DNA from 2 places in the Staphylococcus haemolyticus genome. Region 1 is predicted to be linked to the other one. Evidence: predicted binding sites of a transcription regulator. Region 1 holds the regulator's gene; the other holds the start of a gene.

Region 1 (16,059 bases):
GTTTTTTAATTTTAGCAATTCTTTTTTCTAAATCGCCATTTGATTTGATAATACTATTGAATGATTTCATTTAATCCTCCTCCCAATCGCGTTTTAGTTGTTCACGAAACGCAGCTCTTTCCTTTTCAAACTGTTCTTGTTCTTCTTTAGTCGTTTCTTTATCAGTTTTTTCTTGACCTCTATTTTTTAACCATTTAGGTGTTTTTTCTCTAGATACAATCTCACGTGATTTTGAATAACGCTTTCTTGATTGACGTTGGTCATTACCTTTATATTCTGATTTTGATTCATTTGCTTTTAACGCATAGTTATATGCTTCTTTTGCAGTCTTAATACCTAATTTTTTCCAATTAGATGCGATTTCTAAAATATATGTTTTAGGTAGTTTCATCTCATTTTTTAGCATTACAAATTGTAAAAGAATATTAATTACACCAAAGCTTAATTTTTCTCTTTCGACTAACTCTTCAATCATTTTCTTTTGTTGAAATGTTGGTTCTGATTCTGACCATGACGCCAACATATCTACTGGACTTGTTTCCTCTAACAATTGAAACCAATCATCATTGGAAGTTGGTTGACTTGAAGACACAGATTGATTGTTACTATTCACTTCATTATGATTACTTGCCTTAGGCTCTAATTCAGGTAATTGTTGATTATGTTCAATTAAATAATACGAACGTGCATGCTTTCTCATTTCTTCGTATGATAATTGTTGATTACTTGTAATAGAATTCAATATAATTCGTTTCATAGCATCTTCTGTTAAACCATACAATGTAGCCAATTGAACAATTAAATCTCTAGCTTCTTTAGTTATAATTTCATCGCTAATAAAATGATGACGTAGCATTTCTTTTAAAATCTCAAAATCAAATGATACATTGGATAAATCAATACCATGATATGGTTTTTCTTTTTTAATTGATGAAGCATCAATAGTAACGCTTGAGTGTGGAATTTTAAAAACATCAGTAAACTTGCGAGTTACTTGTTGAAACCCACTTAAATCAAAATCATGCTTTTTAAAATAATTTTTTAAGCTTTTAAAACGTTGTTTATCGACTTGGTTATATAGATAAATTGATAACATAGGATCATTAAAAAATTGATAGGCAGTTGGTGGTTGTATCAATTCGTAAATAAAAAATGATTGTCGTTCATCATGCTTTACATATGTTTTAAATAAACCGATTGCTTCCAATAAATCCATATACTGTCTAAATTCTGATAAATTCATTTTCAATTCATTCATTATTGTGTAATGCGTTAATGTGTCATCACTATTCACGAATTGGTTCATAAAGTGATATGTACCTATCGCTTGCGCGCCAATTAATGGCATATACAATCTATTAAGTATTTCCAAATGATTATGATTAAATTGGAACTGACGATACACTTTAAAACCGTCATGTGGACTCAAACCATACTCATACGATTGTAAACTCATTTATAGATCACTCCGTTTATTATCGTTCAAGATACCTTGCATTGATGCTAACAATTGATCAACATCTTTAAACTCTTTATAAACTGAAGCAAATCTCACATAAGAAACTTGATCGACATGCATCAACAGGTTCATAACATGTTCACCAATATCTCGCGAAGATATTTCAGTTTGTCCGCTATCACGTAGCTGCCATTCAACTTTATTAGTAATATCTTCTAATTGTTGATAACGTACTGGTCTCTTTTCACAAGATCTAACAAGACCATTTAAAATTTTCTCTCTTAAAAATTGTTCTCGAGTTCCATCTTTTTTTACGACAATTAATGGACTTACTTCTATATGTTCGAACGTCGTAAATCGAGTACCACAATTTTCGCATTCTCTTCTTCTTCTAATTGCATTTGCATCATCCGCATGTCTAGAATCAACTACACGCGAATGTGTTGAACTACATTTTGGGCATTTCATATCTTTCACCCTCTTGAATAGATTATGATTCATTATACTATAAAAGCATTCTTGACAAAAGAAGTCTAATTCTCATTTAAATTAAACTAAAACAAAAGTATCTTAATAAAAATCTAGTTTTATGCATAATATATTTCTTTAATGACAAGAATGCGTGAAAGTTTTAATACAAAATCACATAAAAATAAAATACGAGACTATCAAATCTTAGTCAAAAGATTTAACAGTCTCGTTTTAATTTATAGTGATATCTTATTATTTAGCCGTTGCAACATTTTCAGAGCCAATTAATTTAGCAATTTGTTGAGCAACTTCAACTACTCTATTTGAGTAACCCCACTCATTATCATACCATGCAATCACTTTTACTTTATTATCATCCATCACAATTGTGTTTTGAGCGTCAATAACTGCTGAATTAGGATTTGTATTGAAGTCCATTGATACTAGTGGCTCGTCTTCTACATCGAGAATACCATCTAGTCCAGCATTTCTGAATGCGTCATTGACTTGTTCAGCTGTAACATCTTCTTTTAAATCTACAACTAAGTCTACAAGTGACACGTTATTAGTTGGCACACGTAAAGCTAAGCCATGCAATTTACCTTCTAATTCTGGAAGTACTTCTTTTAAAGCTTTAGCTGCGCCAGTTGAAGTTGGAATAATACTTTCATTACATGAACGTGCACGACGTAAATCTTTATGCGGATTATCAATATTATTTTGATCGTTAGTAATCGCATGTACTGTTGTCATAAGACCGTTAACGATGCCAAATTTATCATTAAGCACTTTTGCTACCGGACCAATACAGTTAGTTGTACAAGATGCATTACTAAAAATGTCATATGTATCTACATCTAATTGGTTATCATTTACCCCTTTAACCACCATTTGTACATGGCCACCCTTAGAAGGACCAGTTAGTAATACTTTTTTAGCACCTGCATTAATATGGCCAATTGCTTTATCGCCATGGTTAAATTTACCTGTAGCTTCAATTACAATATCAATGTCTAAGTCTTTCCAAGGTAAATTTTCAGGGTTACGGTCAGAAACAAGTTTAATATCTTGTCCATCGACACGGATACCGTTCTCAATTGGTTCAACTTTTTTATCAAATCTACCATGAGTAGTATCGTAATTTATTAGATGCGCAATTGTTTCAGGTGGATAGCTTGCGTTAATCGCTACAACGTTTAAATCTTCTTTATGTAATGCGATTCTTAACACCATTCTACCTATTCTACCCATACCATTAATTGCAATATTTGTTGACATTTAAAGCACCCCTTGATTGTTTGTTTATATGTTATACTTTATAAAAATAGTGTAACATATTAATTTAAATTTGAAAGCGTTTTCCATTAATTTTAAAAAATTTTTTAATCGACAATATTTGGTTAACAAAAAAAGCTCTAATAGACTTATCTATGTAAAATTTAACATTTACATCATTCATCTATTAGAGCCGAAGCATAAATAATTGCTTAAGCAAATTTTATCTTTCTTTGTTAATAAAACCTTTATCAGTCAATAGCTGTTCTAAGTTTTGTTTCAGTTCCAACTTATCTCCTAAGTTATCTATAACATGGTCTGCCATTCTACTCTTTTTATCTATTGATATTTGACTATAAACGCGCGCTTTCGCATCCTCTAGTGACAATTGATTTCGCTCCATCAACCTCTCAATTTGAATACTTTCAGACGTGTATACTAACCATACTTCATCAACTGTATTTTGTAATTCATTTTCAAAAAGAAGTGGAATATCCATAATGACATCATAACCTTGATTAAGATATGATTGCTTTTCTTCTTCCATTATCTCTCTAACTATAGGATGCACAATATCATTTAACTCTAAACGTTTCTCTGGGTGATTAAAAACAATTTCACCTACATATTTGCGATCCATTTCACCTTCCTCAGTGATAGCACTATCACCAAAAGCTGCTCTAACTTGTTCTAAACCTTTAGTTCCTTTTGCAACAGCTTTTCTTGCAGCTATATCAGCATCTACAACTTTAAAACCAAATGCTGTTAATAACTCAGAAACCGTTGACTTTCCAGTGGCAATACCACCTGTTAATCCAATAACTTTTGGCATAAATATTCACTCACCTTTATTTCTGACAATGTGGACAAAAATGACTATTTCGCGATGCAATGACTTTTTGCTCAATGTCATGACCACATATTTTACATGTCTTTTGTTTATATACATTTAAGTGTAATTGCATTTCTCCTGTCTTGCCATCAGCATGACGATAATCAGAAATGCTAGTACCGCCATTATTTATACCCTCATTTAATACTTCTTGAACATAATAAAATAACATTTGTCGTTCTTGATTAGATACATCTTTTACTTTCCTCTCAGGTAAAACGCCTGCTCTAAATAACGCTTCACATGCATAAATATTTCCACAACCTGCTATCATTTTATGATCAAGCAACATTTGTTTAATAGGTTTGTTTTGGTATTTCTTAAGTTTAATCCGGTCTAAAAAATAGTTTAATGCATTGTCATCAAACGGTTCAGGCGCAATTTCAAGAAAAGCTGGATAATCATTATAAGTAGCCAGATTTCTTAGTTCACCAAATCGTCTAATATCAGAATAAACGAGTTGTTTACCATTATCTAAATGAAACACGACATGCCAATGTTTTCGATAATTAGGTGTACTAATATCTGATAATTTATCGACAATAAAAAATCCGCCTGCCATACCTAAATGACTTAATATAATACGCTGGTTGTTATTTTTTTCAATAGTGAAGACAATATATTTACTTCTTCTATCAATGGATTTTATTTTAAAACTTTCACTATTCAATCTGAAACCATCCAAATTAATTCCTTTAATAATTGTCTCTTTTCCTTGTTGTTTGCCCTCAATAACTTTGTTTGAAAATGTCACACTTTTAATAGTTGCATTCAATATATAAGGCTCTATACCCCTTTTAACGTGTTCAACCTCTGGTAATTCTGGCATTTCTAATTCCTCTTTCTATTTTGCATCATACCATGTAGATCCATAGTTAGAATCTACTTTTAACGGCACATCTAATTGTAATGCGTGTTCCATAATTTCCTCAACAAATAAACTAAAATCTTCAACTTCATTGGCAGGTACTTCGAAAATTAATTCATCATGTACTTGTAGTAATAACTGAGCATGATAAGACGTTTGTTTAATTTGTCTATCAAATTCTACCATTGCTAATTTAATAATATCTGCTGCACTACCCTGTATTGGAGTATTCATTGCCGTACGTTCAGCAAAACCTCTCAAATTAAAGTTCCTACTATTAATATCTGGTATATATCTGCGACGGTGCAATAATGTTTCAACATATCCATCTGCTTTCGCATCTTTAACAATATCAGACATGTATTGTTTTACACCTGGAAAACTTGCCAAATAATCATCTATAAATGCTTTTGCTTTTTTTCGAGTAATGTTTAAGCTCTGGCTCAAACCATAATCACTAATACCATACACTATTCCAAAGTTAACAGCTTTAGCCTGTCTTCGCATTAAAGCGTTAACTTCATTCGCTTCTACATCAAATACTTTCATCGCAGTAGCAGTATGAACATCTTTTTCATTGATAAATGCTTCTTTCATACTTTCATCTTGGGTAATATGAGCGAGTACACGTAATTCAATTTGAGAGTAGTCAGCTGATAATATCACACTATCATTTGAAGTAGGCTTAAAAGCTTTTCTAATCTTACGTCCTTCTTCAAGACGGACTGGTATATTTTGTAAATTAGGATCTACACTTGATAAACGACCAGTTTGCGCTAATGTTTGATTGAAGCGAGTATGAATTCTGTTATCTTTACTTATGACTTTTTGTAATCCCTCTACATAAGTGGATTGTAATTTTGATAATTGACGATATTCAAGTATATAGTCAATTATTGGGTGTTGACCTTGTAATTGCTCCAACACATCAACTGCAGTAGAATATCCAGTTTTTGTTTTTTTAATGACTGGTAGTTCTAGCGTTTCAAATAATACTACACCTAATTGTTTAGGAGAGTTAATGTTAAATTCTTCCCCAGCCGCTTCGTGAATATTACTTATTAGTAAATCTAATTTTCCTTGGATTTCTGACTGCATTTGTCTTAAGTCATTAATATCCGTATAAATTCCTGTTTCTTCCATTTCACTTAAGATACGTGCAAGTGGAAGTTCTAAATTCAACAATAGATCAATTTGTTGGTGCGATTCTAATTCAGCAACCATTTCAGGTTTGCAGGCATAAATTGCCTCTGTGATTGAAGCAATATGCTTATTTAATATTGTGTCTTCTGGGACATGTCTCTTTTTCCCTTTTCCATAAATTGAAATATCATCTTGGACAAAATTTTGATTATAATTACTTACTACAGAGTTTACATCATCTATCGTTCTTGATGGATCGATAATATAACTTGCTAACATAACATCAAATACAATATTTTTTATATCTATATCTAATCTATGCGCAACAACGTATGTTTTTTTAGCATCATAAACAATTTTTTCTGTAGTCTCATTCTCTAGCCATTTAATCAATTCAGGATATTCCTTTAGTTGATCGGAAGCTATTACAACATGGTCCACTCCATCATAAAATCCAAATTTTAAAATTGTATCCTGTAAGTAATTGGTACCATCTACTTCGATGTGAATCACAGCTTCTTTTAATTCTTTAAAATTTATGTTGTTAAAATCATTACTCACTTCAATGACTTTATCTTCGTGTTTCTCTTCAGTATTATTACTATCTATATCAGATAATAATTGTTTGAATTCTAACTTTTTGAATAATTCAATTTTATCTTTATTATCATCTTGATTTTTTAACACAGTGTCTTGTAATGTTACTTCAATTGGACTATTTTTATTAATCGTTGCTAAGTCTTTACTCATGAATGCGTCTTCACGACTATTTTCGAGTTTTTCTTTTAATTTTTTTCCAGAGACTGAATCTATATTGTCATAAACACCTTCAACTGTATTAAATTGTTTCAATAGCTTGATAGCTGTCTTTTCGCCTACACCAGCAACGCCAGGGATGTTATCAGATGCATCCCCCATTAGTCCTTTCATATCTATAATTTGATTGGGATTAAGTCCATCATATTTTTCAGCAATGAATTCTGGCGTATAATGATCAACATCTGTTACACCTTTCTTTGTGTAATAAATAGTAACATTATCAGTTGCTAACTGTGTTAAATCTCGATCCCCAGTAACTATAATCGTTTCAAACCCTTGGTCATTAGCTTCTTTACTTAATGTGCCTATAATATCGTCAGCTTCATAATTTTCTAACTCATAGTGTTTGATATGGTAAGTATCTAATAATTGTCGAATGTATGGGAACTGTTCGCTTAACTCAGGTGGTGTACTTTGTCTTCCGCCTTTATATTCACTATATTTTGAATGTCTAAATGTTGTTTTGCCGGCGTCAAACGCAACTAAAAAGTGCGATGGTTGTTCTTCTCTCATAATCTTTTCCAATAACATAGCAAAACCGTATACTGCATTCGTATGTATTCCTGCTTTGTTAGAAAGTAGTGGTAATGCATAAAATGCTCTAAAACTTAAACTATTACCATCAATTAAAACTAATTTATTCAATGCGTATACCTCCAGAGTGATTTTATTATATTTTAGCATATAACCTGAACCATAACGAATGTATGGTTTATACAAAAACTTTTCACACTCTCCATTACTTATTTAAATAAAAAAAGGGCTTTCATATCCTCAACCAAATTTTTGGTGCAAGTATACGAAAGGCCTTAAAATAATTGTATTAATTACTAATCAAAATAAAAGTTCTTGTACCGCGATATTATAGTCATTCTTTATTGAACGATATCATTCTTTTTCATCTAAAAATGAAACTTTAAATAGCGAGCCCTCACCAATATTGCTTTCGACATTAATCGTTCCATGGTGTGCCTCCACTATATGTTTTGTTATAGATAAACCTAAACCTGTACCACCTGAATCTCTACTTCTTGCTTTATCCACCCGATAAAATCTTTCAAAAATATGCTTTTGATCACTTTTATCTATTCCAATACCAAAGTCTTGTATTTCTAAATTTACTTCATGTCCTTCTCTATACACTCTTACAATAACCTCATTATTCTCAAGTGAATAATTAATTGCATTTGATAGTAAATTAGTAATGACTTGTGCAATTTTGTTTTCATGTGCTTCTATAATGACATCTTTTTCTATTTCGGATACTATTTTAATATCTTTATATCTTGCCTGGTTTTGTAAGTTATCAATAGTTGTGTAAGCAAGCTCTGATAAATTCATAAATGCTGTTTCTATCTCTGTTTGTTGTTCGATATGTGATAAATCCAATAAATCCATAACGAGTGACTCAATACGATTAGATTCTTTTAAAATAATATTTAAGAACATATCAAGTGATTCTTCATCGTTTTTCGCACCTTCTATGAGTGTTTCAGCGAAGCCTTTAATAGATGTAATAGGTGTTTTAAGCTCATGAGATACATTTGCAACAAACTCCCGACGCAAGTTTTCCAATTTTTTCAAATTTGTAATGTCATGCATTACTACAACCATACCTTGTAACTTTTTCTTAGATTTACTTAGTATTGGAACACATGACAAATCGAAATATTTATGATGAACATTATTTAATAAAATTTCTATCTGATCATATAGTGGCTTTTCAGTTTTGAAACTTTCTAGAATTAATTGTTGAATTTTAGGATCTAAATATGATGTATAGTTTTTATTTTCAACCTTACCGTTTGGCCTAAACAACTCATAGTATGCATGATTGGCCACAACAATTTCACCATGTTTGTCAATCATTAATACTGAACTTGGTATATTTTCTAATGTTGTTTTTAATCGATTTGATTGCATTTTTTGTTTATTATTAAGCTTTTGTAACCGTCTTGCAAGATCGTTAGTCGTGACAAATAGCGCTTTTGTCTCCTTAACATTGCTTTCAGGTACTCTAACATGATAGTATCCATCAGCAATTAACGAGGTAGCATAAGTCACTTCATTAATCGGTCTAATATATGTACGATTGATACTTCTAACAGCTAAATAAATCGCTAAAAGAACAATAATTCCTATTAAAGATAAATACTTCCACATACTCTTCTGTAATTCAAGAATCTCAGTATTCATCCCACTTATGTATATCGTTTTGTCATTGACAGTTGTTTTAAATGTATATCTAACCTGACCATTTTCTCTTTTATAAATGATATTTGATGGATTAGCTTCATTATCAATGTTATCATTTATTTTATTTTGGTTACCAGTTTGGTATATCACTTTACCATTTTCAGAAATTCTAACAATTAAATTTTGATTAGCTGAAATATTTTTAATTTCATTATTCTCATTTTGCTTGTTTAATTTCAAAAAATTTTCAGATACATGTTTGAGTTCTGTAACCTGAGCTGTTGATAATATTTGATAAATTGTATGATGAATAATGACGCCTAAACCAATAAAACTGATTATAGTAATTGTGCTTAATAGCAATAATAATCTATGATGAAATTTAAGCATTAAGCTTTAGGTCTCTCTAATTTATAACCGAGTCCACGAACAGTTTTAATTAATTTAGGTTGTTTCGGATTCTCTTCGAGTTTGTCTCTTAAATGACTTATATGAACATCAACAATTCGAGAATCGCCTGCGAATTCATAATTCCATACAGAATTTAACATGTGTTCTCGAGTGATTACTCGCCCTTGTCTTTCTATTAGATACAACAATAGTTCAAATTCTTTAGGAGTGAGTTCTAATAATTCATCATCTTTATATACCTCAAAGAATTCAGGTCTGATTCTAATATTTTCAATCAATATATCCTCATCATCAACATCTGCTTTTTCAATTTCACTAGCAAATTTAGATCTTCTCAAGATAGCTTTAACTCTCGCCACAACTTCTCTAGGAGAAAAAGGTTTTGTCATATAATCATCGGCACCTAATTCTAATCCTAATACACGATCAAACTCATCATCTTTTGCAGTTAACATTAAAATAGGTACTAAATTTTTATCAGAACGTATTGTTTTACATACTTCAATACCATCTTTTTTAGGTAACATTACATCTAAAACGACAAGTTCTGGTTGAATTTCATTCACCTTTTCCAAAGCTTCTTCACCATCGTAAGCTACCTCAACGATGTAACCAGCCGTTTCAAGATTATATTTAAGTAAAGTTACAATTGATTGCTCATCGTCAACCACTAATACTTTTTGTGACATAATGTGCCTCCCTGAATTAATATAACATTTCATTTTCATTATAACGGAAGTTAAAACAAAAATAACATACAACATATTAAATTTACATAATCTTAACAATCATATGATTATTTTCCACATATTGAGTATTAATTTTATTATTTTTAAAAAATTATTAATAAATTATAAACAAAATAAAGTTATTTGTTTTACTTCATAATAAAAAAGCGGAACAGAATTTAATATAAATTCAATGTTCCACTTTTGTTAAAAATTGCTATGATTGAGAATCCTTTAAAACTTGCGCTATTGTGTTAACTAATACATTAGTGCAATGCATCATCAATCTATTAATTCTTTAAAGTTATAATATATTAATGTGTAAATAAATTACTTTAAGTTTTTAATTAACTCATCAGCGAATTCTGAAGTTGATACTTCAGTAGCACCATCCATTAAACGAGCAAAATCATAAGTTACAACTTTAGAAGCAATAGTAGCTTCAATTGCATCAGTAATCTTATCAGCGGCTTCTTGCCAACCTAAATGTTCTAACATTAGAACTGAACTTAATAATTCAGAAGATGGGTTAACTTTGTTTAAACCAGCATATTTAGGTGCAGTACCATGTGTTGCTTCGAAAATAGCGTGTCCTGACTCATAGTTAATGTTTGCACCAGGTGCAATTCCAATTCCGCCCACTTGAGCTGCTAAAGCATCTGAAATATAGTCACCATTTAGATTCATTGTAGCAACTACATCATGTTCTGCTGGACGAGTTAAAATTTGTTGTAAGAAAATGTCAGCGATAGAATCTTTAATAATGATTTTTCCATCTTGTTCAGCTTTTTCTTGAGCTTGATTTGCTGCATCTTTACCATCTTTTTCAACAATTTCATCATATTGTTGCCAAGTAAATACCTTATCAGCAAATTCATTATGAGCTACATCATAGCCCCATTGCTTAAATGCGCCTTCGGTGAATTTCATAATATTACCTTTGTGAACAAGCGTAACAGTTTTACGGTTATTATCGATTGCATACTGAATTGCAGCTCTAACTAAACGTTCAGTACCTTCTTTAGAAACTGGTTTCACACCAATACCTGAAGTTTCTGGGAAGCGAATGTTAGTAGCACCCATTTCATTTTGTAAGAAATCAATAATTTTTTTAACTTCATCAGTACCTTCTTTAAATTCGATACCTGCATAAATATCTTCAGTATTTTCACGGAAGATGACCATATCAACATCTTGTGGACGTTTAACTGGTGAAGGGACACCTTTGAACCAACGAACTGGACGTAAACATGTAAATAGGTCTAATTCTTGACGTAATGCAACATTTAATGAACGAATACCACCACCAATTGGTGTAGTTAATGGTCCCTTAATAGCGATTAAATATTCTTTAATCGTGTCAAGCGTTTCTTGAGGTAACCATTCACCTGTTTCATCAAAAGCTTTTTGACCTGCTAGTACTTCTTTCCATTCAATACGTTTTTCGCCGTTATATGCTTTTTCAACAGCTGCATCAATAACGCGACTCGCTGCTTTCCAAATATCTGGTCCAATACCATCACCAATAATAAAAGGAATAATTGGTTCATTAGGTACATTTAATCCATCGTTAATTCTAGTAATTTTTTCAGCTGACATAATTTTACCTCCAAATATTGTGAAATCTATTAAAGTTTAAAATTTATCTTTCTTCAATTGGTAAATACTTACGATTAGTTTCACCGACGTAATTAGCTCTAGGACGCATTATTCTATTATCACGATATTGTTCTAGAATATGTGCTGTCCAACCAGATGTACGACTTACCGCGAAAATTGGCGTGAATAAATCGTGTGGAATATCCATACTGTGATATACAGTAGCACTAAAGAAATCGACATTAGGAATGAGTCCTTTTTCTTTTTTCATACGTTTCTCAATAGCTATTGAAATATCATATAATTCACTTCTACCAGTTTCAGAAGTGATTTTTCGGCTCATCTCACGTAAATATTTGGCTCTTGGATCTCCGTCTTTGTATACTCTATGACCGAATCCCATGATTTTTTCTTTATTTTTGAATTTTTCATCTAAATAAGCATCAACTTCATCCACTGATTTAACATCAGCAAGCATGCTCATTACTTGTTCATTTGCACCACCATGTAATGGTCCTTTTAATGAACCTACAGCAGCTACAATACCTGAGTACATATCAGATAAAGAAGAAACGGCACAACGTGCAGTAAATGCAGAAGCATTAAGTTCATGGTCAGCATGTAATACTAATGCTTTATTAAATGCTTCAACTTCAGTATCTGTAGGTAATTCCCCTCTCAACATATATAAGAAGTTAGCTGCATAACTTAATTCAGGATTAGGTTTAACTGGTTCTTTACCTTCACGAACACGCGCAAATGCTGTAACTAAAGATGCAATTTTAGCTTGAATACGTATTGCTCTTTCTTTTCTATTTTCTTCTGTTTCATTTTCAGCATCAGGATCAAAATGAGCAATATATGATACAGATGTACGTAGTGCCGTCATAGGGTGTACATTATCAGTTGCGTATTCTTCAAAATGCTTATAAACTCTTGGATTTAAAGTCATATAATGATAAAATTTTTCTCTTAATGCATCTAGTTCACCTTGAGTAGGCAATCTATAATTCCATAATAAAAACACTACTTCTTCGAACAAAGCATTTTCTGCTAAATCATCAATATCGTATCCCGCATACGTTAATTGACTATCAATAATTGAACTGATTTTAGTTTCAGCTGCAATTACCCCTTCTAAACCTTTTTGTAATTCTGCCATAAGTAATTCCCCTTTTCTTATAGATAATGTAATGGCTTCCAAATACTATTATAGCCAATCAGATAAGTTTTGTGAACGATTATATATCGCTTAATAAATGCTTATTAAATTTAATTTTTTAAACTTATATATACTTAAATACCCAATAAACGCCATTATATAAGCTTTTAATCCAATTCAAATTATGTAATTAGTGAGAAAATATTGAAAATTTCAATTTAATTATCAAGCTTGATTACAATTATTTAATCAAAATTTAAAGGAATTTTTAGAAAATATTAGAAAAATAATTGTCGAATTGAATTTATAAGTGCATAATAATATTAATTAAATGTAAGGGAGTTGTCTTATGGCTGAAGAAAAATTACAAAGAGGATTGAGTAATCGTCATGTGCAATTGATTGCTATTGGCGGCGCTATTGGTACCGGATTATTCTTGGGAGCAGGTCAAACAATAGCAATGACTGGTCCATCTATTCTATTGACTTATATTATTATAGGTTTCATGTTGTTCATGTTTATGAGAGGCTTAGGTGAGATTATAATTCAAAATACTCGCTTCAAATCTTTCGCCGATGTGACAAATGAATACATAGGACCGTTTGCTGGTTTTGTGACTGGTTGGACTTATTGGTTATGTTGGATCATTACCGGTATGGCTGAAGTAACTGCCGTTGCTAAATATGTTAGTTTCTGGTTCCCTGCAATTCCAAACTGGATTAGTGCACTATTCTGTGTGCTTATATTAATGCTATTTAATTTGCTTAGTGCTAAATTATTTGGTGAATTAGAATTCTGGTTCGCTATTATTAAAATTATAACTATCATCGCTTTAATCGTTGTAGGTTTAGTCATGATTTTAATGGCATATAAAACACAATTTGGACATGCGAGTTTTACAAATTTATATAAACATGGCATCTTTACTCACGGTGCATCTGGGTTCTTTATGTCATTCCAAATGGCATTGTTCTCATTTGTTGGTATTGAAATGATTGGTGTAACTGCAGGAGAAACTAAAGATCCTCAGAAAACAATTCCAAAAGCTATCAATGCTGTACCGTTAAGAATTTTAGTATTCTACGTTGGTGCATTAGCAGTAATTATGTCTATTATTCCTTGGGATAAAGTTGACCCTAGTGAAAGTCCATTTGTTAGATTATTCTCATTAATTGGAATTCCTTTCGCTGCTGGATTGATCAACTTTGTAGTATTAACTGCTGCAGCATCATCTTGTAATAGTGGTATATTCTCAAATAGTCGTATGTTATTTGGTTTATCAGAACAAGATCAAGCACCACCTATCTTTAGAAGTACTAATAAAAATGGTGTTCCTCATTTTGCTATTATTGGTTCATCTGCATTATTATTAGTAACAGCATTATTAAACTACATCTTCCCAGATGCTACGTTAGTGTTTACTTATGTAACAACAATCTCGACTGTATTATTTATTATCGTATGGGCATTAATTATTATTGCTTATATTAACTATCACAGAAAAAATCCTGAGCTACATAAAACTGTATCTTATAAACTTCCTGGTGGTAAATATATGGGTTACGCAATATTAGTATTCTTCTTCTTAGTATTTTGTTTACTATTTGTAAATGAAACAACTAGAAATGCTATTTTCTTAACTCCAATTTGGTTTATATTACTAGGTTTAATGTATTTGAGATATAGACAAGTTGCTAAGAATAAATAATTTAAAATTCTTACGAGATTATAATAGCCAGTAAATGAATTAACATAAAAATTCAGGTTCTATAATAAATTGGACTGATGACAAAATTCATCAGTCCAATTTTTATGTTTTTGAATAGAAAAAAGGCGCAATTACCTCTATAATTATTAGCTACCAAACAAAATAAAAAAGAAAGGTAATGCGCCTATGTGTAAGTCTATATTAAAAACATTAAGAATTAAAGATAAAAATATCAATTTTTCAGACGAAGTGATTGAGAAAAAATATAAAGGACGAATGAGCCTGTTTTATTATGCCGAGCTCACTTATCAACCTACATATTGTGAAAATTGTTTAGCTAAAAATGATAATTTCTCTATAGTAAAAAATGGTAAGAAAACCTCAACGATTACTTTGCTTAAAATTATGGAAATGCCCGCTTATTTAAATCTTCAAAAACAAAGATTTTATTGTAAAACATGCGATAGTCATTTTACTGCTAAATCTAATATTGTCGACGCTCATTGCTTTATTTCAAATAAAACAAAACTTGCAGTTTTAAATAAAGCACAAGAATGCCGCTCTCAAAAATCTATCGCTAAGTCATGCTTAATATCATCAATGACTGTGTCTAGAGTGATTAATCAAGCGGCAAGCGACGTAGGTCAGTCTTCTTTTGATGCTTTACCTGAACACTTAATGATGGACGAATTTAAAAGTGTTAAAAATGTAACTGGGAAAATGAGCTTTATTTATGCAGATGCTGTATCGCACCGCATCGTAGATGTGGTAGCGGATCGTAAGTTAAAATCGTTAAAAGATCATTTTTATCGCTATTCTTTGAAACTAAGACAAAAAGTCAAAACAGTAACGATTGATATGTATGAACCATATATGTCGCTAATCAAGCAATTATTTCCTAACGCGAAGATTATTATTGATCGTTTTCATATTGTTCAATCCTTAAATCGAGCGTTAAATATGTCTAGAGTTCATGTAATGAATTGTTATAGGGCCTCAAATAGACCGCTTTATAATAAATATAAAAGTTATTGGAAATTATTTCTTAAACCTTTTGAAACGCTAGAGGCATTTAATTATCGTAAAGTCCATTTATTTAAAGAGTGGAAAACTGAAAAAGGCATTGTAAATTACTTATTAGATGTAGATGAAGAATTATATAATACATATCACTACGTTCATGAGCTAAGACGATTTTTAAAAGAAAACCAAATAGAGAAATTTAATCATAAACTCTTTTCTATTCATCTTTCAGATGTGTGTCCTAAATTACGCCCAGTCATTAGAACTTTAAGACGATTAGCAACTTTCATTGAAAATACTATGAC
Region 2 (16,059 bases), 880 kb from region 1:
GTGGGTTTGATTTAGAGAATATTATTAAAGAGGTCGATGAAGAGACTGCTTTAGTGTGGCTATGTAATCCGAATAATCCAACTGGAACCTATTTCAATCACGATGAATTAGAAAGCTTTTTAGAACGCGTACCTAGTCATGTACCTGTATTGATCGATGAAGCTTACTTTGAATTTGTGACAGCAGAAGATTATCCAGATACATTGAAATTGCAAGAACGATTCGATAATGCATTCTTATTGAGAACATTCTCTAAAGCATATGGATTAGCTGGTTTGCGAGTAGGGTATGTTGTAGCTACAAATGAAGCTATTGAAAAGTGGAATATCATTCGACCACCATTCAATGTCACTCGTATTTCAGAATACGCAGCGATTGCAGCATTAGAAGATCAAGCGTATTTGAAAGATGTAACAGCTAAAAATGCTAAAGAACGTGAAAAATTTTTTGAGATACCACAAAGTAAACATTTTTTACCTAGTCAGACGAACTTTGTATTTGTTGTAACTGAAAAAGCACAAGAATTATATGAAGCGTTACTAAAAGTGGGTTGTATCACACGTCCGTTTCCAACTGGCGTTCGTATTACAATCGGATTCCCAGAACAAAATGACAGAATGATTGAAGTATTAAAACATTTTGATTATTAAGTTGGTCTAATACGTAAGCTCTTTAACTTACAATGATTAGTTGAGTTTTAGAAGTACATCATAAGTTGATTATGCAAGGGGTGCTATAATAGATTCTAAATGTCTTGTAGCACTCCCTTTTAAATTTTTGCTATACTTTAAAAGTATATAGGTGATGATTAAGGGAGAGATAGTATGTCTAGAAAATCTATAGCAATAGATATGGATGAAGTATTAGCAGACACGTTAGGTGCAATTATTGAAGCGGTTAACGTAAAAACGGAATTAGGAATTACAGTTGAGTCTTTAAATGGACAAAAGCTTAAAAATGTAATACCAGAGCATGATGGTTTAGTTCGTGATATTTTAAGAGCGCCAGGCTTCTTTAGAAATTTAACTGTTATGCCTCATGCACAAGAAGTCGTTAAGAAATTGACTGAGCAATATGATGTTTACATTGCTACTGCAGCTATGGATGTTCCTACTTCATTTCATGATAAATATGAGTGGTTACTTGAATTCTTTCCATTTTTAGATCCACAGCAATTTGTCTTCTGTGGTCGTAAAAATGTAGTGAAAACAGATTACTTAATAGATGATAATCCTCGTCAATTACAAATATTTGAAGGTGAACCAATCATTTTTACTGCGTCTCACAATGTAAGTGAAGAACGTTTTAAACGTGTTAACGGTTGGAAAGATGTAGAAGCATTCTTTCTAGGAGAGTAATTAAAATAAGCGATTAAGGTATGATAACCCTATCATTAACCTTAATCGCTTTTATATTAGTATAATAAATTCTTATTGTTCAGCATTCTCTGGAAAAGTTAGAATCTGAAGTGCTTTTGGTAGAACTTCAATTGTAATTGGCGTTTCAAGACTAATTTCACCGTCAATATCTACTTTCATAACTGGATCCGTCGATAATGTAATATGTTTACCGGCTATGTGATCAATTCCGTTTGTAATTTCATTCCAATCCATACTATCGCGTTTTTTGAACACATCATTGAGAATAGTAAAACTTTGTTTATCAAAAATAAAACTATTCAAATTACCATCTTGAGGTGATAAATCCATAAGTGGTATTCTACTGCCACCGATATTAGGACCGTTAGCAACGACTAGCATAGAGGTATTACCATTAAGTTCTTTATCATCTACAGTTAATGTATAATCAAAATCTTCTGGATTCATTAATGTTTTAACAGTTGAACCAACATAGCTTAATTTACCGAAGATATCTTTACGACCTTCTTGCACGTTTTCCGCGTTTTGAACTATAAGTCCTAATCCCACAAAGTTAAGCACATAAGTGCCATTCACTTTCATAACATCATATGATTCCAAGTGAGACGTTTTAAGTTGTTCACTAGCTTTACTAAAGTTAGGGTTCAAGTTTAATGTTTTAGTGAAATCATTAAATGTACCTCCAGGAATAATTCCAATAGGTACATTTAGGTCATTTGCCAAAACACCATTAACTAATTCATTAACTGTACCATCGCCACCTAGAATAAAAACGATATCAACATCACTACTATATTCTTGATTTTTAATTCTTTCAGAATACTTAATAATGTCGCCTTCATTTTCACTTAGTTGAATTGATAGGTGTTTGCACATAGTAGTAAGTGATTTAGTTACTTCTCCTAAACCTTCATATATATCTTTGAGACCACTATGTTCATGGTAAAAAAGAACACCATGATTAAATTTTTGACCCATACGTATGCCTACTTTCATTTATTTACTCTGATTTAACATTTATTTACCCGAAATGTTATTTGCTTAATTATAATTTGAGTAAAACAAGTGCTTAAGTATTTATCATTACATTTTTTTAGTTGATATACAAAGAAAATACAAGATAGAGGGAGCGAGGCAGAAATAATATTTTCTCAAAATTTATTTCGTTGTATCCCCAGCTTGCTTAGCTTGTAGAATTTCTTTGTGAACTTCTCTTTGCTAGGGTCCCATCGCCCCGGCAAGGTTGACTAGAATTAAAAAAAGCTAGTTACAAGTGCATTTTTAATTCAGTCAACTACTGCCAATATATATTTGTAGCCTGAGACATTGAATTATGTCCCAGGCTCAGGCTCTTGTCAATGTCTCAATAAAGATAAGAATTATAAAAAAACCCTTCATAGCTTATAAAATACTATGAAGGGGCTTATGATAACTTATTATCTTGTTTAAATGTCATCTTTTAACAATACAAAGGTGATTAATGAATACCTTTCATTGCTTTTGAAATTTTAGGAGTGAAAGCTAAGATGATTACTGTAATTACAATAGCAACGCTTCCTAAGAAGATGAAATAATTCGTTTGCCCTAAAGGATTGATTAATTTAACTAATGTACCATTAAGTGCTTGTGCAGATGCGTTTGTTAATAACCAAACACTCATCATTTGAGCATTAAATGCTTTAGGGGCTAATTTAACAGCCGCACTGTTACCAGTAGGTGATAAACATAATTCACCAACCACACATACAACGTATGATAGGATAACCCAGTTTACTGAGAAGTGCGTATCACCATAACTCATACCGATAAGTCCCATTAAAATGTATGAAGCACCAGCTAATAGCGTACCTAATCCAAATTTTACTGGAAGGCTTGGTTGTTTTTTACCCATTTTCAACCAAATCGCAGATACGATTGGTGCGAATAAAAGAATAAATAATGGGTTAATTGATTGGAACCATGCTTCACCGAAATCTGTTGTCCAACCGAATAAATTCATTTTCATATCAGAACGTTCTAAACCATAAATGTTTAATACGTTTGATCCTTGTTCTTGTATTGCCCAGAATAACATTCCTAAAATAAATAAAGGAATGAATGCTTTAACACGAGAACGTTCTACATCTGTAACATCTTTACTGCGAATCATAGTAGTGAAGTAAATGATTGGTAAAGCTATACCAAGTACTAGAACCGTATTACTAATAAGATTGAATGATAAAGTGTTTGTGAAATATGTAACTAATAGTACAATCGCAATGACTGCTACAATGATACCTACGATTAATCCATATTTTTTCTTTTCTTCAGAAGATAGTGGGTTGGTTGGATTCATACCAACAGAACCTAAATTCTTTTTATTGAAAATCATATACCATACTAAACCTAATGCCATACCAATCGCTGCAATTAAGAAACCACCGTGATAGTTTTTCACGTCTAGGAAATGTTGCAGAATGATAGGTGAGATAAGCGCACCTAGGTTAACTGACATATAGAATATAACGAAACCGGCATCCATACGAGTATCATTCTCAGGATATAATCGTCCAACGATGTTTGAAATATTTGGTTTCATTAAGCCTGAACCTATGATAATAAAGAACATTGATGCGAATAAACCGAACATTGCGAATGGTAAACTTAGACAAACATGTCCGATGATAATGAGTACTGCACCAATCAAGGTTGCCCCTCTAGTACCGAATAGTCTATCTGCGACCCATGCACCAGGAATTGAAGACATGTAAATTAATGCGCCATAAACTGACATGATAGACATTGCAGTCGTTTGATCAATTCCTAAACCACCATTTTTAATTTGATCATACATGTAGAAAATAAGCATGGCACGCATGCCGTAATAGCTAAATCTTTCCCAAAATTCTACAAAGAATAGTACTCCTAAACCACTAGGGTGTCCGAAGAACCCTCGCTGAGGTATTGTTTGAACAGCTTGTTCATGGGAATTGTTTGTTGCCATATGTATCCCAATCCTTTCTTTCTTTAAAGACTGAAATTTAAAATCATAAATATGATAAGTAAAATTGATTAATTTCTTAAAAATAGAAATTTTTAGAAATTTCAGTCAATGAGTTGATGATTTAAAATTGAATGAGAATAAGTTGCTTTATTTAGATCATCTTACTCTTTTGGAATTTTAAATGATAATAATAAAATACGCTTTAATTCACTAATAGGCAATAGTAAATTTGAATAAAATATCACAAATAATGAAAAAATCCACTAAATTGTTTGACGATTTAGTGGTTAAGTTAATCTTTTATCTGTTATCTATTTTTTCTGGATATAAATCATGATTCATTAATCGGTGTTCAGCCATCTTCTCATATTTAGAATTTGGACGTCCATAATTAGTGTATGGATCTATTGAAATACCACCTCGTGGAGTGAATTTGCCCCAAACTTCAATATAATGTGGGTCCATTAAGTCAATTAAGTCATTCATAATGATATTCATACAATCCTCATGAAAATCGCCATGATTTCTAAAGCTAAATAAGTACAATTTCAATGACTTAGATTCTACCATTTTAATATTTGGAATGTACGAAATATAAATCGTTGCGAAATCTGGTTGACCTGTAATTGGGCAAAGAGATGTAAATTCAGGACAATTGAATTTTACGAAGTAATCGCGTCCTTGATGTTTATTATCAAATGTTTCCAAAACTTCCGGTGTATAGTCAAATTCATATTTATTATTTTGATTACCTAATAAAGTAATATCTTGTAGTTCTTCTTTTTGACGTCCTTGAGTCAATTGAATCACTCCTTAGTGTTAGATTGTTGTTTAGTTATATCGGTTTGTCGTCGTGCCTTTTCGAACATATAATAGCTTGCACCAATAATAATGACATAACCGATAAGGGCATAGAAATCAGGTGTTTCACCGAATAAAATAAATCCGAATATAGCCGTGAAAATGATTGAAGCATACGTAAAGATAGAAATATCTTTTGCAGGTGCAAAACTATAGGCTAGTGTTATACCAATTTGGCCAACTGCAGCAGAAAGACCTGCCCCTAAAAGATAAACCATTTGTATTGTCGTCATTGGCTCATAAGTTGCGATTGAAAACGGTATTAAAACGACAACTGAAAATAATGAAAAATAAAAAACAATAGTATATGGTGCTTCTCTGGTACTTAATGCACGAACACATGTGTATGCAGAGGCAGCAAAAATACCAGAAAATAATCCAGCTAAAGAAGTAATCATTGTTGAAGAAAACTCTGGTTTAACGATAAATAACATACCTAAGATTGCTACAATCATAGCAATGATTTGATATTTTCGAACTTTCTCATTAAGAAAAATTAAACTGAGTAAAATCGTCCAAAAAGGGTTGAGTTTCATCAGTGTATCCGCATCGCTTAACACCATATGATCTATAGCGTATATATTTAATAGGACACCTATAAGGCCTAGTGTAGATCGGGAAATTAAAAGAGGTTGGCTACTTAATTTCCCAAACATAGGTTGCTTATATTTAAATATGAAGAATAATGGTATGAACATTGCAACAAAATTTCGAGCTAGGGATTTTTGAAATACAGGTAGATCTCCGGCGAGTCTAAAAAAGACTGACATAAAACTAAAACCGACAGCTGAAATTAAAATTGCAATAATACCTTTAACTTTTGGATTCAAGGTTAATCGCCTCATTTATAAAAAATTACCGTATATATAGTAGCATAATTCAAATGCTAATGCATAAATACTTGAAAATAATACCAAGATGTATTATTATTTTAATGCGAACAAATGTTCTGTTTATATTAAAAACACGTTAAATGCTATTTTTTTACAAATGTTATATTCGTGTTTTTGAAGCAAATTATAATTAACATTTGAATAATTGCGCAAAATATATTGATAATTTAAATGATTGGTCTTCAAGAATGCCGACAATTCAATGGTTTATTTAGCTGCTAAAAATGCAACTAAAACACATCAAATATTCGAAAATAATTATTTGCGCCAATTTAAGTTTGGTCTGATGCACATTCAGACGTTTTTCCGAACTTTTGTCACGAAATAGTTACTTTTAATTGAGAGAGCAATTCTGTATAATGAAACACAGAATATAGTATTAAATTTTGAAACGAACCACAACATGTTGTGGTTGTATAAAAAGTTTGTGTTATACAAATTATTCATTTTAAAGGCAATTTCACACTGATTTTAAGTTGAAATTCCTAATTTAATACTATTAATACGAACGAGCATATAGATGAAATAGTCTCGAAATTTTAGTCTGAACACTACATGTAGTGGCTAGAAATGAAAGTCACTTCTTTTAGTATATTAATCATCAGCTAGTTGACATCCAATTAAATGTCTAAAATATGTCGCATTTATTGTCTAGCAAGTTTTCTTATCTATTAAGAGAACTTCTTTTTAATTAATATTATGGACTGACGAAAGAAGGCGTTCCAATGAAAGTAGTTTATTTTTCTTTTTCAGGTAATGTAAGAAGATTTATTAAACGAAGTGAAATTTCAGATGTAATGGAAATTACTAAGGATAATTGTACAGATCCATTTGAAGAACCTTATATTTTAGTTACGGGAACAATTGGATTTGGTGAAGTGCCTAAAGAAGTACAATCGTTTTTAGAAATTAATCATCATAATTTACGCGCTGTTGCAGCAAGTGGTAACCGTAACTGGGGACAAAACTTTGCGAAAGCGGGTAGAACAATTTCCGAAGAATATCATGTACCTTTATTAATGAAATTTGAAGTACAAGGTTCTAATAAAGATGTTATTGAATTTAAAAATAAGGTGGGGCATTTCAATGAAAATTATGAACGAGAAAAAGTACAATCATATTGAACTAAATAATGAAGTTACGAAACGTAAAGACAATGGTTTCTTTAACTTGGAGAAAGATCAAGAAGCATTAGCGGTTTATCTAGAAGAAATCCATGACAAAACAATTTATTTTGACAGTGAGATTGAACGTTTACACTATCTAGTAGATAATAATTTTTATTTTAATGTCTTTGACAAATATAGCGAAGAAGATTTAGTTGAAATCACTGAATTCGCCAAATCTATCAACTTTGAATTTGCAAGCTATATGTCTGCTAGTAAGTTTTATAAAGATTATGCGCTAAAAACTAATGATAAATCACAATATCTAGAGGATTATAATCAACATGTCGCAATCGTTGCACTATATTTAGCGGATGGTAATAAGCAGCAAGCGAAACAATTTATCTTAGCAATGGTCGAACAACGTTATCAACCTGCAACACCAACTTTCTTGAATGCTGGTCGCGCACGTCGTGGTGAATTAGTATCATGTTTCTTACTAGAGGTAGATGATAGTTTGAACTCTATCAATTTCATTGATTCTACTGCCAAGCAATTAAGTAAAATTGGTGGTGGTGTAGCAATAAATCTTTCTAAATTACGTGCTCGTGGTGAAGCTATCAAAGGTATTAAAGGTGTAGCCAAAGGTGTGCTACCAGTTGCCAAAGCATTAGAAGGCGGATTTAGCTATGCTGATCAACTAGGCCAACGTCCAGGTGCAGGTGCAGTATATTTGAATATCTTCCATTATGATGTAGAAGAGTTCTTAGACACTAAAAAGGTAAATGCTGATGAAGACTTACGTTTATCAACAATTTCTACTGGTCTTATAGTGCCATCTAAATTCTTTGATTTAGCAAAAGAAGGCAAAGATTTCTATATGTTTGCACCACATACGGTTAAACAAGAATATGGTGTAACATTAGATGATATTGATTTAGAAAAGTACTATGACGACATGGTTGCAAACCCAAATATCGTTAAGAAGAAAAAAGACGCAAGAGAAATGTTGAATATGATTGCGCAAACACAATTACAATCAGGTTACCCATACTTAATGTTTAAAGATAATGCTAACAAAGTTCATGCCAATTCAAATATTGGTCAAATTAAAATGAGTAATTTATGTACAGAAATCTTCCAATTACAAGAGACATCAGTGATTAATGATTATGGTATTGAAGACGAAATTAAACGCGACATATCATGTAATTTAGGTTCATTAAACATTGTAAATGTGATGGAAACAGGTAAAATTAAAGATTCTGTTCACACAGGTATGGATGCATTAACAGTAGTTAGTGATGAAGCAAATATTCAAAATGCACCAGGCGTGAGAAAAGCTAACAGTGAGTTACACTCTGTCGGTCTTGGCGTAATGAACTTACACGGCTATTTAGCTAAAAATAAAATAGGATATGAATCAGAGGAAGCTAAAGACTTTGCAAATACTTTCTTCATGATGATGAACTATTATTCAATAGAACGTTCAATGGAAATTGCGAAAGAACGTGGGGAAGTATACCAAGACTTTGAACAATCAGATTATGCTAGTGGTAAATACTTTGAGTTTTATACTTCTCAAGAATTTGAACCTAAATTTGAGAAAGTGAAACGACTATTTGATCATATTGATATTCCAACTGCTAAAGATTGGAAAGCATTACAAGAACAAGTTCAACAACATGGTTTATATCATGCATATAGACTTGCAATTGCACCTACACAAAGTATTTCATATGTACAAAATGCAACAAGTTCAGTTATGCCAATTGTTGATCAAATTGAACGTCGTACTTATGGTAATGCTGAAACATTTTATCCAATGCCATTCTTGTCTCCTGAAACAATGTGGTATTATAAATCAGCATTCAATACTGACCAAATGAAATTAATAGATTTAATCGCTACGATTCAAACACACGTGGACCAAGGTATTTCAACAATTTTATATGTGAATTCTGAAATTTCAACACGTGAATTATCAAGATTATATGTTTATGCTCACCATAAAGGGCTTAAATCGCTATATTATACTCGTAATAAATTATTGAGTGTAGAAGAATGTACAAGCTGTGCTATCTAATTTAAGAAACTTAAGATAACAAATTTTAAAAAGGAGGAAGGTTGTAGAGTCAAAACTTAAAAATGACTCTCAACTTATCCTCCAAACGAATGAGATTTGCTTTTTAGTAATTAAGGAGGATTTATAAATGAAGGCCGTCAATTGGAATACCCAAGAAGATATGACGAATATGTTTTGGCGTCAAAATATTTCTCAAATGTGGGTAGAAACAGAATTTAAAGTATCAAAAGATATTGCAAGTTGGAAGACACTAACTGAAGACGAGAAGAATACATTCAAACGTGCGTTAGCAGGATTAACAGGGTTGGATACACATCAAGCAGATGATGGTATGCCGTTGATTATGTTACACACAACAGACTTACGTAAAAAAGCAGTGTATTCATTTATGGCAATGATGGAACAAATTCATGCGAAAAGTTATTCACATATATTTACAACTTTACTTCCATCTAGTGAAACAAACTATTTACTAGATACTTGGGTAATAGAAGAGCCTCATTTAAAATATAAATCTGATAAAATTATTGAAAACTATCACAAATTGTGGGGCAAAGAAGCCTCTATATATGATCAATATATTGCAAGGGTATCAAGTGTATTTTTAGAAACCTTCTTATTCTACTCTGGTTTCTATTATCCTTTATATTTAGCTGGACAAGGTAAAATGACTACTTCTGGTGAAATCATTAGAAAGATTTTACTAGACGAATCGATCCATGGTGTGTTTACAGGATTAGATGCTCAAAGTTTACGTAACGAACTATCTGAAAATGAAAAACAAAAAGCAGATAAAGAGATGTATAAATTATTAGAAGATTTATACGCTAATGAAGTATCTTATACACATATGTTATACGATGATATCGGCTTAAGTGAAGATGTATTGAACTATGTACAATACAATGGAAACAAAGCATTATCTAACTTAGGCTTTGAACCATACTTTGAAGAAAAAGAATTTAATCCTATCATTGAAAATGCATTAGATACTACAACTAAAAACCATGATTTCTTCTCAGTTAAAGGTGACGGATACACATTGGCATTAAATGTAGAAGCCTTACAAGACGAAGATTTCATTTTTGATAATTAATTATTAAAGATTAACATTAATAAGCCACTAGATTCAGTGTTGTTGATAACAACTACGATTTTAGTGGCTTATTTTTGTATTAAAAAGAGTACATCGTATTTGGACAAAAATAAATATTTACTTATGTATAAAAATACTATTGAAATCCACGTCTGTAATCTTTAATATTAATATTGACGACAATGATAATCATTATCGTTGGTAACGATTATCATTTCAATACGTATAGCAAGATGAGGAGAATTATTAGTGAAGTTTTTATTTAAGGGTTATGTTTTACTTATTTTATTAGTTTGTTTAACTATAGTCTCCTTATTTGTTGGAGTGAGTCAGCTCTCTCTTTCAGATATTTTCCACTTAAGTGAAGAGCAACAAAATATTTTGTTCTCAAGTCGTATTCCACGGACGGTTAGTATCCTACTTTCAGGTAGTTCACTCGCGTTAGCAGGATTAATTATGCAACAGATGATGCAAAATAAATTTGTAAGTCCGACTACGGCAGGAACAATGGAGTGGGCCAAGTTAGGTATTTTGATTTCGCTTATCTTTTTTCCGAAAGGTCACATCCTAATCAAGTTGCTATTTTCAGTAGGATTGAGTTTAGCAGGGACATATTTATTTGTGAAGTTAATTAATTTGATTCGTGTTAAAGAAGTTATCTTCGTACCATTATTAGGAATTATGATCGGTGGTATTGTATCTAGCTTTACTACTTTTATTGCGTTAAGAACCAATGCATTGCAAAGTATTGGCAACTGGATGAATGGTAACTTTGCAATTATCACAAGCGGACGTTATGAAGTGCTTTATCTTGTAGTTCCATTACTCATTATCGCTTTTATTTTTGCGAATCATTTTACGATTGCTGGTATGGGGAAAGACTTTAGTCATAATTTGGGAGTAAGTTATGAAAAAATTATAAACATTGCATTATTTATTACAGCAGCATTGACGGCTTTAGTTGTTGTTACTGTAGGTACTTTGCCATTTTTAGGTCTCATTGTACCTAATATTATTTCAATGTATAGAGGCGACCATTTGAAAAATGCACTTCCACATACGTTGATGTTAGGGTCAATATTTGTATTATTCGCTGATATCATCGGTAGATTAATCGTTTATCCTTATGAGATTAATATAGGATTAACGATAGGTGTATTTGGGACAGTGATATTCCTAATCTTACTAATGAAAGGTAGAAAGCATTATGCAAATTAGTTCTAACAAGAAAATCATCATATTAATTATTGCGACAATTTGCATGGCAGCATTTTACTTATTAGTAGGTTTAGACTTTGAAATTTTTCAATATCAATTTCAGAGTCGATTAAGAAAATTAATACTCATACTCATTGTTGGTGGTGCTATAGGGGCATCAGTTGTTATATTTCAAGCGATTACGACGAATCGATTATTAACACCATCAATCATGGGTCTCGACTCTGTTTATCTATTTGTAAAAGTGTTGCCAGTTTTTTTAGTTGGTACACAAGCTGCAGTGATTACAAATGTGTATTTAAACTTTTTTGTGACGTTAATTGCGATGGTCTTATTTTCATTATTGCTTTTTGAAGGCATGTTTAAATTAGGACATTTCTCAGTATATTTCATTTTACTTGTAGGAGTCATCTTAGGAACATTCTTCCGAAGCATTACTAGCTTTATTCAGTTAATCATGGATCCTGAGTCATTCTTAGCGGTTCAAAGTGCCATGTTTGCGAGTTTTGAAGCATCAAACTCACGGTTGGTATTAGTATCTACATGTTTATTGCTTGTCTTAATTATTATTACCGTGATAATGCGTCCATATTTAGATGTACTACTACTTGGAAGAGCACAAGCAATCAATTTAGGTGTTTCTTACGAGTCAATGACGCGCTTGCTACTCATATTAGTGGCACTATTAGTTTCTATTTCCACTGCTTTAGTTGGTCCTGTTACATTTTTAGGATTGTTAACTGTAAATTTAGCCCATGAATTAATGAAGACATATGAACATAAATATATATTGCCAGCGACGATATTAATTAGTTGGATTAGTTTATTTATGGCGCAATGGGTCGTTGAGAACTTATTTGAAGCTACAACAGAGTTTAGCTTAATCATTGATTTAATCGGTGGAAGTTACTTCATTTACTTACTTGTCAAAAGGAGAAGTGCAAATTGATTGAAATTAAAAATTTAGACAAAGCTATACAGAATAAGCCAATTTTAAAAAATATTAACGTCGACATTCAAAAAGGTAGATTAACATCGCTTATAGGACCTAATGGCGCGGGTAAAAGTACTTTACTGTCTGCTGTTAGTCGTCTGTTTGAGTATGAAAAGGGAACAATTAAGATTGAAGGTAAAGCTGTCGTAGATTATAAAAATGATGATTTAGCTAAAAAATTAAGTATTTTAAAGCAAACGAATCATACAGAAATGAATATAACAGTTGAGCAATTAGTTAATTTTGGTCGATTTCCATATTCAAAAGGTCGTATGAAGAAAGAAGATTATGAACAAGTTGAATATGCCTTAGACTTATTGCAACTCCAGAGCATTCGTCATCGAAATATAAAAACGTTATCTGGTGGTCAAAGACAACGTGCTTATATTGCAATGACAATTGCTCAAGATACAGATTATATATTATTAGATGAACCGTTAAACAACCTAGATATGAAACATTCTGTACAGATCATGCAGACGTTACGCCGCCTCTGCAAAGACTTAAATAAAACGATTGTCATTGTTCTACACGATATAAATTTTGCTTCATGCTATTCAGACGACATCATTGCACTGAAAAATGGTGAAATTGTCAAAGCAGATACAAAAGATAACGTTATACAAGCTGAGATTTTAAAACAATTATACGAGATGGATGTTCATATCGAAGAAATTAGAGGACAACGAATTTGTTTGTATTACGATGAAGACACTTTTGACTCACTTTTATAATTAAATAATTTAACCTTATATTTCAAAGGGGTGATGCTATTCAAAGACGTAGACAAGAGAGAAGTCCAATTGATGCGCAGCATAAAGGTTAAATATTTTTAGAGGAGTCGTACATATGAAAAAAACAGTCTTATTTTTAGTATTATCTTTAGTATTAGTATTATCAGCTTGTAGTAATGGATCAAGTAGTAATGATTCAGGTTCTAAGAGTGACAGCAAAGATTCAAAAGAAACTGTGAAAATTAAAAATAATTTCGAAGCTTCAGGTAAAGAACGAGATGGTAGTGACGCTAAGAAAGTAAGCAATACTGTTGAAGTTCCTAAAAACCCTAAAAATGCAGTAGTCTTAGATTATGGTGCTTTAGATGTACTTAAAGAATTAGGTGTGGCTGATAAAGTTAAAGGTTTACCAAAAGGTGAAAACAACGAATCATTACCTGATTTCTTAAAAGAATTCAAAGATGATAAATATGTTAACACTGGAAATCTTAAAGAAGTTAATTTCGACAAAGTAGCTGCTGCTAAACCAGAAGTTATATTTATCTCAGGTAGAACAGCAAATCAGAAGAATTTAGATGAATTCAAAAAAGCTGCACCAGACGCTAAAATCGTTTACGTAGGTGCGGATGAGAAAAACTTAGTTAAAGACATGAAGAAAAACACTGAAAACTTAGGTAAAATTTACGACAAAGAAGATAAAGCCAAAGACATTAATGAAGACTTAGATGAAAAAATATCTGAAATGAAAGATGAAACTAAGAAGTTCAATAAAACTGTAATGTATTTATTAGTAAATGAAGGTGAATTATCAACATTTGGTCCTAAAGGTCGTTTTGGTGGCTTAGTATTTGATATATTAGGCTTTAAACCAGCAGATGAAAATGTTAGCAATAGTCCACATGGCCAAAACGTAAATAATGAATATATTAGCAAGCATAATCCAGATGTTATTTTAGCAATGGACCGTGGTGAAGTTGTAGGCGGAGAATCAACTGCTAAAAAAGTGTTAAGTAATAATGTTATTAAAGACGTTAAAGCAGTTAAAAATGATAAAGTATATCAATTAGATCCTAAATTATGGTACTTTGCTTCTGGTTCAACTACAACAACTATGAAACAAATTGATGAATTAGAAGAAGTAGTCGATAAATAAATTGATAGTATAAGTTTTCAATATCGCCCTGAATAGGGCGATATTTTTTTGGAGGAAATTAGTGTTGAAAATTATTTTATAAGAAAGTAATATAATTTTAAGTGATATTGATAATCGTTATCACTTAATAATACAACAAGAGGATGTTGCAACGATGAAGAAAATAATTTTGTTTTTAATATTAAGTCTTGCTTTAGTCTTAACAGCGTGTGGTAAAAGCTCTGACAGTAACAATGATACTTCGAAGAAGATTGACAATAAAGACATCGTTCAAATTGAAAATAATTATAAGACAAGAGGCGAGAAAAAAGATAAAAGTGATGCCAAAAAAATTAAAGAAACTGTTGATGTGCCCAAGAATCCAAAACGTGCAATTGTCTTTGATTATGGTGCCGTCGATGTATTAAAAGTGTTTGGCGTTCAAGACCGCATTATTGGATTACCTAAAGGTGAAAAAAATGCTGCGTTACCTGAATTTCTTTCAGAATTCAAAGATGATAAATACATCAATACTGGTAATTTAATCCAAATTAATTTTGATAAAATAGCTAAAGCTAAACCAGAGGTCATTTATATTTCTGGAAGAACAGCAACAGTGAAGAATATAGATGAACTTAAAAAAGCTGCACCAGACGCTAAAATCGTTTATGTTGGTGCCAGTGAGAAAAACTATATAAATGATATGAAATCTGTAACAACTAAATTAGGAAAAATTTATGGTAAAGAAGATAAAGCTAAATCATTAATTGAAGAGTTGGATAAAAAAATAGCGGATACAAAAGCGAAAGTTGAAAAATTAGATAAGAAAACAATGTATCTTTTAGTTAACGAAGGCGAATTATCTACATTTGGACCAGGAGGTAGATTTGGAGATTTAATCTACGATACATTAGGATTTAAACCTACAGATGAGCATGTCAAAGCAAGTCCACATGGCCAAAATATTAATAATGAGTATATTACAAGTAAAAATCCTGATATTATCTTAGCAATGGATAGAGGACAAGTTGTAAGTGGCAAATCAAGTGCAAAACAAACGTTATCTAATGATGTAATTAAAGATGTAAATGCAGTTAAAAATGGTAATGTATACGAATTAGATCCTAAACTATGGTACTTTAGCGCTGGTTCAACTTCAACAACAATCAAACAAATTGATGAATTAAATCAAATCTTGAAAAAATTAAAATAATAAAAACGTAAAGTATAAAGGCTTAGTAACAATCTTTCAATCGTTACTAAGCCTTTATTATAATTCAAAATATAAATGATAGTGGAATTTACAACGACTATTAAAATGTGCTTGGCATTTAGGACATAGCTCTGTCATCATATAATCTTGAATAGACATTTCATGTTTACATACACCACACATAATTGCCTTTTCATCAAATTCTTGTTCTGACCATCTTTTGATAGGGTGTGTTTCGTGTTCTTCGTGACATTGATAACACGGATAATATTTATTGCAGCATTTGAATTTTATTGCTATAACATCTAAAAAAGTATGGTAATGTGTGCATCGTGTTTCATTGTCTACAAGTGAGCCATAAACC

What was found. Region 1 encodes NrdR, which represses ribonucleotide reductase genes. Its sites were predicted from a motif close to AACACNATATATNGTGTT; they were not measured.
Region 2: a site for NrdR is predicted at 6,664-6,681, ahead of nrdI (class Ib ribonucleoside-diphosphate reductase assembly flavoprotein NrdI). Genes of this name have one in related genera too.

The regions. Positions count from the first base shown of each region.
Region 1 covers NZ_CP035291.1:1,183,715-1,199,773, reverse strand. Annotated here, with positions in the region: gene dnaI (primosomal protein DnaI) at 1-70, opposite strand, end outside; gene dnaB (replicative helicase loading/DNA remodeling protein DnaB) at 71-1,456, opposite strand; gene nrdR (transcriptional regulator NrdR) at 1,457-1,927, opposite strand; gene gap (type I glyceraldehyde-3-phosphate dehydrogenase) at 2,183-3,208, opposite strand; gene coaE (dephospho-CoA kinase) at 3,429-4,037, opposite strand; gene mutM (bifunctional DNA-formamidopyrimidine glycosylase/DNA-(apurinic or apyrimidinic site) lyase) at 4,054-4,926, opposite strand; gene polA (DNA polymerase I) at 4,942-7,572, opposite strand; gene pnpS (two-component system histidine kinase PnpS) at 7,816-9,513, opposite strand; gene EQ029_RS05745 (response regulator transcription factor) at 9,513-10,223, opposite strand; gene icd (NADP-dependent isocitrate dehydrogenase) at 10,593-11,861, opposite strand; gene EQ029_RS05735 (citrate synthase) at 11,905-13,023, opposite strand; gene EQ029_RS05730 (amino acid permease) at 13,373-14,731, shown strand; gene EQ029_RS05725 (ISL3 family transposase) at 14,918-16,059, shown strand, end outside.
Region 2 covers NZ_CP035291.1:2,065,598-2,081,656, reverse strand. Annotated here, with positions in the region: gene hisC (histidinol-phosphate transaminase) at 1-650, shown strand, start outside; gene EQ029_RS10040 (5' nucleotidase, NT5C type) at 825-1,358, shown strand; gene EQ029_RS10035 (diacylglycerol/lipid kinase family protein) at 1,431-2,357, opposite strand; gene EQ029_RS10030 (S-Cys-Gly-3M3SH uptake peptide MFS transporter) at 2,857-4,362, opposite strand; gene queF (preQ(1) synthase) at 4,663-5,163, opposite strand; gene EQ029_RS10020 (DMT family transporter) at 5,169-6,053, opposite strand; gene nrdI (class Ib ribonucleoside-diphosphate reductase assembly flavoprotein NrdI) at 6,842-7,240, shown strand; gene nrdE (class 1b ribonucleoside-diphosphate reductase subunit alpha) at 7,203-9,308, shown strand; gene nrdF (class 1b ribonucleoside-diphosphate reductase subunit beta) at 9,436-10,404, shown strand; gene EQ029_RS10000 (ABC transporter permease) at 10,654-11,622, shown strand; gene EQ029_RS09995 (iron chelate uptake ABC transporter family permease subunit) at 11,612-12,571, shown strand; gene EQ029_RS09990 (iron ABC transporter ATP-binding protein) at 12,568-13,350, shown strand; gene EQ029_RS09985 (ferrated catecholamine ABC transporter substrate-binding lipoprotein SstD) at 13,466-14,503, shown strand; gene EQ029_RS09980 (ferrated catecholamine ABC transporter substrate-binding lipoprotein SstD) at 14,658-15,695, shown strand; gene EQ029_RS09975 (CHY zinc finger protein) at 15,753-16,059, opposite strand, start outside.